4 regions of the Marinobacter alkalisoli genome follow, and region 1 is predicted to be linked to each of the others. Evidence: predicted binding sites of a transcription regulator. Region 1 holds the regulator's gene; each other region holds the start of a gene.
What was found. The regulator FliA, encoded in region 1, starts transcription of late flagellar genes. The targets are predictions, from matches to a motif close to CTAAAGTTTNNNNNNNNNNNGCCGNTAA.
Positions count from the first base shown of each region.

Region 2: a site for FliA is predicted at 872-899, ahead of flgM (flagellar biosynthesis anti-sigma factor FlgM). Genes of this name have one in related genera too.
Region 3: a site for FliA is predicted at 1,171-1,198, ahead of ACJO3M_RS06435 (methyl-accepting chemotaxis protein). Genes of this name have one in related genera too.
Region 4: a site for FliA is predicted at 939-966, ahead of fliD (flagellar filament capping protein FliD). Genes of this name have one in related genera too.

Region 1 covers NZ_JBJJLB010000019.1:59,064-61,263, forward strand. Annotated here, with positions in the region: gene ACJO3M_RS08965 (MinD/ParA family protein) at 1-476, shown strand, start outside; gene ACJO3M_RS08970 (RNA polymerase sigma factor FliA) at 507-1,253, shown strand; gene cheY (chemotaxis response regulator CheY) at 1,394-1,777, shown strand; gene ACJO3M_RS08980 (protein phosphatase CheZ) at 1,799-2,200, shown strand, end outside.
Region 2 covers NZ_JBJJLB010000016.1:594,532-596,731, reverse strand. Annotated here, with positions in the region: gene ACJO3M_RS07280 (flagella synthesis protein FlgN) at 12-482, opposite strand; gene flgM (flagellar biosynthesis anti-sigma factor FlgM) at 490-810, opposite strand; gene flgA (flagellar basal body P-ring formation chaperone FlgA) at 990-1,691, opposite strand; gene ACJO3M_RS07265 (chemotaxis protein CheV) at 1,882-2,200, shown strand, end outside.
Region 3 covers NZ_JBJJLB010000016.1:402,970-405,169, reverse strand. Annotated here, with positions in the region: gene ACJO3M_RS06435 (methyl-accepting chemotaxis protein) at 1-1,119, opposite strand, end outside; gene ACJO3M_RS06430 (GNAT family N-acetyltransferase) at 1,291-2,200, shown strand, end outside.
Region 4 covers NZ_JBJJLB010000004.1:24,017-26,216, forward strand. Annotated here, with positions in the region: gene fliD (flagellar filament capping protein FliD) at 1-898, opposite strand, end outside; gene ACJO3M_RS01085 (flagellar protein FlaG) at 1,096-1,533, opposite strand; gene ACJO3M_RS01090 (flagellin domain-containing protein) at 1,607-2,200, opposite strand, start outside.

The DNA.
Region 1 (2,200 bases):
AGCTCGGTGACCAGATTGACGTCCTCATCGTCGATACCGCAGCGGGGATTTCCGAATCCGTCATCAGTTTCCTGAGAGCTTCTCAGGAGCTGCTGCTGGTGGTGTGTGACGAACCGACATCCATTACTGACGCATACGCTCTGATCAAGCTGATGAACCGTGAGTACGGCACCAACCGTTTCCGTATTCTTGCCAACCAGGTCCGGAACGAGCAGGAAGGGAAGCATCTTTTTGAAAAACTGACCCGGGTCACCGAGCGGTTTCTTGATGTGGCACTACAATACGTGGGTATGGTGCCTTACGACGAAGCCGTCCGGAAAGCGGTGCAGAGGCAGAAAGCGGTGCTGGATGCCTACCCCAGGGCCAAAGCGTCACTGGCGATCAGGGCTCTGGCTGAGAAGGTCGACAACTGGCCGCTGCCGTCATCTCCCCGCGGACACCTGGAATTCTTTGTGGAGCGGCTCGTCGAAGTCTGACATTGATCCTGTCACCAAAAAGCTGGATACATGACATTGACGAAAAACCTGGGAATCTACCAAAAAGCAGGCGTCGGGGGTGCTTCCCGGCTAGTGGAAGAGCATGCTCCGCTGGTGAAAAAGATCGCGTTGCACCTGATGGCCCGCTTGCCGGCCTCGGTGCAGCTGGAAGACCTGATGCAGGCCGGCATGATCGGGCTTCTTGAGGCTGCGCAGAGGTACAGCTCCACCAAGGGCGCAACCTTTGAAACCTACGCTGGTATCCGTATCCGGGGCGCCATGGTGGATGAAATCCGCAAGGGCGACTGGGTACCCCGTTCCGTTCATCGTAATGCCCGCCGTATCTCCCAGGCCATCAAGGCTGTTGAGGATCGTCTTGGTCGTGAGGCCCAGGACCAGGAAGTCGCTGAAGAGCTGGAGATGTCTCTTTCTGAATACCACTCCAGTCTGAGCGATGCCAACAGCGGCAAACTTTTTAGCCTGGATGAGCTCAATGAATCCGGCGACCTGCCGATAGAGGAAGCAGAGGCCAGTGATAATCCGCTGGACGATATTACGTCCGATGCTTTCAAGCGAAGTCTGGCGGAAGCGATTGGCGAGCTCCCCGAGAGAGAAAAACTGGTGCTCAGCCTGTACTACCAGGAGGAGCTGAACCTCAAGGAAATCGGTGCTGTCCTGGGGGTGAGTGAAAGCCGGGTCAGTCAGATCCACAGTCAGGCCGCGCTGAGGCTTCGGGGCAGGCTGACGGGCTGGCGACATGAGCCCAACGTGTATTGAGGTTGGCTGTCTGTAGCTTTTGGTAACCGGCGCTTTACAACGGGTTCAAACACCACACAATAAGCGGTTAAACCACCGGCCTGCCAGAGTCTGGCAGAAAGATAAAACGCATTCCGGGTGTGACAAAACTGGAGGTCCCATTGGACAAGAACATGAAAATCCTCATTGTGGACGACTTTTCCACAATGCGACGGATCATCAAGAACCTGCTGCGTGATCTGGGATTCACCAATACCGACGAAGCGGATGACGGCAACACCGCGTTGCCCATGTTGCAAAGCGGTAAATACGATTTCCTGGTGACTGACTGGAACATGCCGGGTATGTCCGGTTTTGATCTGCTAAAGGCTGTACGTGCCGATGAAAACCTGAAAACCCTTCCGGTTCTCATGGTCACCGCCGAAGCAAAGCGGGATCAGATTGTCGCCGCCGCGCAGGCAGGGGTGAATGGCTATGTCGTGAAGCCGTTTACCGCCGCAGTACTCAAGGAGAAGATTGAGAAAATCTTCGAACGAATCCAGTAACCAAAGGTCGGATGGGCTCTCATGAGCGATAGCAAAAAGAACCCGCAGGGCCTTGATCCGGAGGTGACGGAAAAGCTCCGCGCACAGGCCAACGAGCTGGTTGAACAGGTCAATGCCGGTGACTATGCAGGGGCTATGAACGTAATCAATGATCTCAGCGAAGTCCGGGATCAAAGCCTGTATCGGGAAGTCGGGCGGCTTACCCGCAGCCTCCACGAAGCGATTCGCAATTTCCAGATCGATCCCCGCAATGCCGAGCAGCAGGAAGCGCTGTCAAAAATGACCGATGCGTCCGATCGCCTGGAATACGTTGTGCAAATGACCGGTCAGGCTGCCAATCGCACCATGGACCTGGTCGAGGAAACCATGCCTCAGGCCCACGCTATCCGTGATGAGGCGGCGGTATTGAGAGACGAATGGCAG
Region 2 (2,200 bases), on a different contig from region 1:
GTTGGCCGGGATCAGGCGCTGGCCAGGATGGTTCTCTGGGAAGCGCCGGTCTGTTCGCCATGGGCGCCGTAAAGCTTTTGCTGGCTGCTGGCGCCACGGAAGATGTCTGTCAGGCGCGACAGGCGCTTCTGCATGTGGCTGATGACGCGACCGTTGTTCTGGTTGATCTCCTGGCAGAACGTCAGGCGCTCATTGGCCTGCGACCACAGCGACGCAAGATCGGATAATCCGGCGCTGCGGATAAAACGGGATGGCGCTCCGCTTTCCGGGCGATAGCCCATGGCAACGAGGGTATGAATTTTTTGCCTGGCACGGCCGCGGATCTGGTCGAGCAGGGTGTTTTTCTCGGTCGTTATTGCTTGCAGTGCCTGCATGTCCGAGGAAGAGAGGCAGGACTTTTCCTGCTCCAGAATATCCGCCAGTGCATCCAGTTGACGGATATCCTGAGAGAGAAGGTCTTTCAGTTCATCGATTGCGGCCATGATTTACTCACCCGAATATGCTTTTATCCATCTCAAGCATTTTCTGGGCCAGTTTCTCGGCGTCAACCTTGTATGAACCATCGGCCAGCGCCGCACGGATCTGCTCAATGCGGTCATCATCCATTTCCGGATAATCACCCAGCTTCTGTTCCAGCTGTTTCAGGTTCTTGGCCTGATTGCTCAGATTTACGTTCTCACCGCGGGCACCCTGGCTCTTGGCCTGCTCGGGTGCCTGGGGCTGGGCATTCTGGGTGGAGCCAGACTTGTCGGCCGTGGTTCTCTGGGTGTTGACCTGGCCGGGACCAATTCCATTAAAGTCAACTGACATATCGGTACCTGCTTACCTTATTGACTGTACGGGGGACAGCATTCGCGAATTTTATACCTGCGTATCGGCCGTCAGGCCGGAAGCTTTAGCGAATTTTTAGCTCCAGAAGATTACACTTCTGTCATTCGCAGAGCGTGGAGCGGCAAGACTCTGCCGCCTGCGGAAAAAGCGCGCCGCACCTACATAGGAATTTCAACCTGGCCCGGGGCGGTCACCAATGCTTTCACGGTGCGGGACGATGACAGATTCTCTACCAGTACCTGGTCGCCCACGCCCGCGTCGGCCATGGCCTTGCCGCGAGAATTGACCGAGAAATTTCCACTTCTGGCGGTGATGATAACATGATCGCCTCTGGTCACCGCTGCCGGAGCTGAGAGCAGGTCTGGCGTCATCAGTGTGCCGGCGTTGACGCCGCGTCGCATCTCCATGCCCACCAGCTGGTCAACGTTGGTAATCACACCCTTGCGGGTGGCATTAACCACGACTGAGTCCGTTTCGATCATGTTCGCCATGACCCGCTCTCCCCTGGCCAGTGGGCGCGCGGCCACAAGGCCTTCTCCGGTAATGGACACGGACGCGTTGAGAAACATGCGCCACGGCCGTTCGCCGCGACACGAGATCTGTAACGTCGGTTGCGTGGTTTTCCAGGGATCACCGCTGAAACTGACGTTCAGGGGGGCGTTACAGGTGGCCAGGGCCAGTCGGCTGTCCAGTCGGCCGGTTTTGTGTATGACCTCGAAACCGTTGTCCGCCTGTTGTTTCGAAAACTCGTCAAGGAACGAAGCCGCAGCGCTCCTGATCTGCTCGGCGGTGGTGTTTGCGGCCTGCACCAGCACCGGGACAGACGTTAACAGTGTGACGACAAAAATGGTGATGCGCATACGCTGCGGTTTGTCCTATGCTGTCAATTGTCAGTGGAAGATCCCGAAAAGCTTAAGGGTTCGGGGAATCGGCCGTTAACTTCACATAGTGAGTCAAAATTCCGGCGAAAAGCTGGTTTCATCCGCTCTTGAGAGCAGAAAAAGCAAAATGCATGCCGGCATGTCCGCGGGCAGACCTGGGGGAAAAGTAATGGCAGGGGTACTCGACAGTGTAAATCAGCGTACGCAGCTGGTGGGGCAGAACCGCCTGGAGCTCCTGTTGTTCCGTCTTCGCGGCAGGCAGATGTATGGCATCAACGTTTTCAAGGTAAAGGAAGTCCTGCAGTGCCCCAAGCTGTCGTCGATTCCCAAAAGTCGTAGCGTGGTTCGGGGGGTCGCCCATATCCGCGGTGAAACCATCCCCGTCATTGATCTGGCCATGGCCATCGGCCATCCCGGAGTTCCCCGCGAGGAGCTGGCGAACAGCTTCGTCATCATCACCGAGTACAACCGCAAGACCCAGGGGTTTA
Region 3 (2,200 bases), on a different contig from region 1:
GGTGCTGGCCGTCTGGCGCAGGGATGTCACGTTGTTCTTGAGCTCACTGGTGCCCTTCTGGACATCACGGACCACATTCTGAATGTTGCCGACAAAACTGTTAAAGCTGCGGGCCAGAAGACCAAACTCATCCTTTGCGCTGTCATCCAGTCTCTGGGTCAGGTCGGCATCACCGCTGGCGATGTCCTCCATGGCCCGGTTCAGCCGGTGAACTGGCGCCATCAACACGCGAACGCCGAAGTGCAGCACCAGCAATGAAATCACCAGGCCAGCCAGTGCGATGATAATACCTGTCACCCGGGCTGCTGCCACAGGCTCATGGATCATGTCTTCGTTTACGAAAGTCCCGAGGTACCAGTCAACGCCCCGCGCACCGCTGATGGCATGAAAGCTGGCGCTCCAGTTCTCGTCGTTCACTTCATAATTGTGTTCGTTGCCGTCCAGGTTCGGGGACTGGCCGATCAGGTTTTTGATGCTCTCACCGATCAGTTCCTCGTTTGGATGGAACAGCACCGTGCCGTCGGCGCTGATCAGAGAGGCGTATCCGGTACCCGCAAGCGTGACCTCGGAAAGAGTTTCTTCTACGGTCTTAAGAGCGATATCACCGCCGACAACCCCCCGGTAGCTACCGGATTTAACCGGCGCCAGCGTAGTAATAATCGTATTGCCGGTAATCACATCCCTGTACGGCTCGGTGAATGAAGCGCGGCCCAGGTCCATTGCAATCTGGTACCAGGGGCGGGTTCTGGGGTCAAAGTCGGACGGCAGGCCGGCGCTGTCCTTCTCGGTTTTCATCAGCATGTAACCGTCTTCGCGGCCGACATAGACGTCCTTGAAACCACCACCTGTGGTGGTGGATTGCAGTAGCACCCTTGCCTGCCGGTCGGTGCGCATGTCTTCCATGGACTTGGCGACAGCCTCTGTCATAGTCAGCCGGGTGTTGAGCCAATCGGCGATACTTGACGTACTTTGCGCCACTGCATCGTCAATCAAGGCGTCCACATAGGTTTCGGTGGTGTCCTGCAGCCGGACGTTTCCGGACCAGGTGAAAGCGACCATCACCAGAATGAGCAGGACGCCGAAAGCGGCGAGCAGTTTTTGACCAAACGTCAGTTGCACGGATAAATCTCCAAAGGAAGTGGCTGAGGCGTTATTCAGGGGTTCTTAAGTCTTTCGGCGGGAAATGCGAAGTCTTTAATGCCTTCTGATAAAATCACTTGAATAGCTTGGTTTATTGTAAGCAGAGCTTGAGCTAAATTCCTTTAATAAATGTAACGGGAGCCTCCCTGTATGGCCCACGAAGAGCTGCACCTTAACCTCCGCAATCTCACCCTGGATGATTACGAAGAGCTCCAGCAGCTGATGGATCGGATTTACGATGATATCGGCGGGGCCTGGCCAAGGGAGACCATCAAGGCGCTGGTGGAGCAATTCCCCGACGGGCAGATCTGCATTGAGGATTCCGGGGAGCTGATCGCAGTGGCGCTCACGGTGTGCGTAAAGTATGAGCGTTTCAGTAACCCCCACACCTACGACGACCTCATCCTCCGGAACGAAAAGATCTGGCACAACCCGAAGGGCGATTCCCTGTATGGCCTGGATGTGTTTATTCATCCGGATTACCGCGGTTACCGGCTCGGCCGGCGTCTATACGAAGCCCGCAAGGAACTTTGCAGGTCCATGAACCTGCGCGCCATTCTGGCTGGCGGCCGGATTCCCAGTTACTACAAGTACGCCGATCAGTACTCCCCTGAGGAATACATTCAGCGGGTGGACCGCAAGGAAATCTTCGATCCGATCCTCACCTTCCAGCTCTCCAATGATTTCCAGGTTACCCGGCTGATGCACAAATACCTGCCGGAAGACGAAAAGTCCCTGGGATACGCCACCCTGCTAGAATGGCGGAACATTCTTTATACGCCTCCTTCGGCGGTACTGAACGTCAAGAAAACCCAGGTTCGCCTGGGCGCCGTGCAATGGCAGATGCGTGAGTTCACTTCCGTTGAAGAAGTGCTCAAGCAGGTGGAGTACTTCGTTGACGCGTTGTCTGATTACAAAAGTGATATCGCGCTGTTTCCCGAGTTCTTCAACGCGCCATTGATGGGGCTGACGGATCAGATGGACCAGACCAGGGCGATCCGGTTCCTGGCCGGATTTACCGAGCAGTTCCGCAATGAAATGTCCGAAATGGCGGTGAGTT
Region 4 (2,200 bases), on a different contig from region 1:
CGGAGTCCGGATCAAATCCGGACACCTTGTCGACCATGTCCTGGAAGGCATTGAACTTATCGACGAACGCCTGAACGTTCTCTGTGACAGCATCAGCGTCACGCTCAATCTTGACGGTCGATGCGCCCTCTGACTTGAGATCAAAGGTGACGCCATCAACCACACCTTCCACGGTATTGGTGGGCCGGCTGATGGCAATGCCATTGACTTCGAGCTGAGCATCCCTGGCTGCAACCGTTTCCTCCAGGTTGCTGGTGGTGCCATCGAATACAAACTGGGATAGCCCGCTGGTGTCCGTGTTGTTGCCGTCGTCATCAGTCACCGACACCTTGACGGAATTCTCAATGCCGGACTCTTCAGCAGACAACACCAGACGAAAACCGGAGCCGGTATCCACCACCCCGGCCGACACTCCGGCATTGGCATCGTTAATGGACGCAGCCAGCCCCTCCAGGGTGTTATTGCTGCCATCCACGGTAATGTCTGTGGTGACACCGCCAACATCCAGCGTCAGGGTTCCGGAACCGACCGTCGTGGTATCACGATCCGCAAACGCGCCAGATGCCAGTGATTGCGACTGCGCCAGCTGAGTCACATTCAGGCTGTAGGAGCCACGGTTTGCCGCCAGTGCATCCACCGATACCCCGGCCACACTCTCATTGGAAGAACTGGACGAGAAAGCCTTCATGCCTTCAGGGCTACTCAGCTTCTCCATGGAGGTACGCATCTCTTCCATGGCACTCCGGATAGCGCCGTAGGCCGAAATACGGGTCTCGGTACGCTGTTGCCGCTGATCCAGACGGGCTTCCGTGGGCTTGCGCTCAGCATTAACCAGCTGATCGAGAAGATCGGAGCTAAAAATGCCCGAGCCTGCGCCTAGTGATGTAATTGATGCCATGACCCTGCCTCCTGAAAGGCTAAATTACCTGTATGTTCGTTTAACGGCACCGGGCGGCAAAACTTTGCCATTTCCGACCCCATTTTTTGTAACAGGCTGTAACGAAAAAGACCCTTAACGCAGAGCACCGCCGGCCCTGTTCAGGGGCGGCGGTGCTGAAATGCCATTATTCAGGCCAAGCTTATACCGGCAAGGTTTTACACTTTAACGTTGAATAATGTCAGCGGTTCATCCTGCTGCAAGTTTTCTGCCAACCTCAATGCTACTTCATCAGGGATCTGGCGAATAACCTCATGGGTCTGCTGATCAACCACGCGGACGATGGTCTGACCAAGCTCGTTATTCACTTCAAACTGGAGATCCCGCTGAACCGTCTGAACATAATCGTTCAGCTGCGACACCGCTTCATCCAGTTCTTCCCGCTGGGCCTCGCTACGCCTTTCCAGCCGTTCAGCTTTGGAAGGTTCACGGGCATCGGGAGATTGGGTAAGCGCTGGCCGGCCAGCAGATGAAACAGCAGACTGAGCGGAGGCATTACTGCCTTCGACCTGAGGTGACGCAGACGCCCGAGCCGGAGCTTGCTCACTGGAGCGGACCAGCTTCAGATCCGGGCTGTTAAGGTTCACGTCATTCATAGCTCACCCCGCTATCCTCTAACGGCGAGAAGCCACCCCCGGGGAGGGGGTGGCCATTACCGCGTTGCCCCAATTACTGCAGGAGGGACAGAACCTGGTTCGGACGGGCGTTAGCCTGTGCCAGTACAGAGATACCCGCCTGCTGCAGCACGTTGGCCTTGGAGAGTTTCGCGGTTTCCGCCGCAAAATCCGCATCCACGATCCGACTGTTGGAGGCGCTCAGGTTCTCAATGTTGGTCGCCAGGTTGTTGATGGTGCTTTCGAAGCGGTTCTGGACCGCACCCAGGTCGGAACGAAATGAGTTCACGGTGTCCAGGGCAGTGTCCAGCGTTGTCAGTGCAGCCGAGGCGCCACTGGCAGTGCTGATGTCGATCGCGTTCACGGCCAGGCCGGATGCGGACATATCCTGATCGAAGGCGATATCAATGGTCTGACCGGCGTTCGCGCCAACCTGGAAAGACACCCCGCTACCGAGCGTACCATCCAGTACATTCTGTCCGTTGAACTGGGTGTCGCTGGAGATACGGGTGATCTCGTCCAGACGCTGGGAAACTTCCGACTGCAACAGAGCACGGTCTTCGTCGGTGTTGGAACCGTTTGCCGCCTGTACCGCCAGCTCACGAATACGCTGGAGGTTGCCAACGGTTTCGTTCAGGCCGCCTTCAGC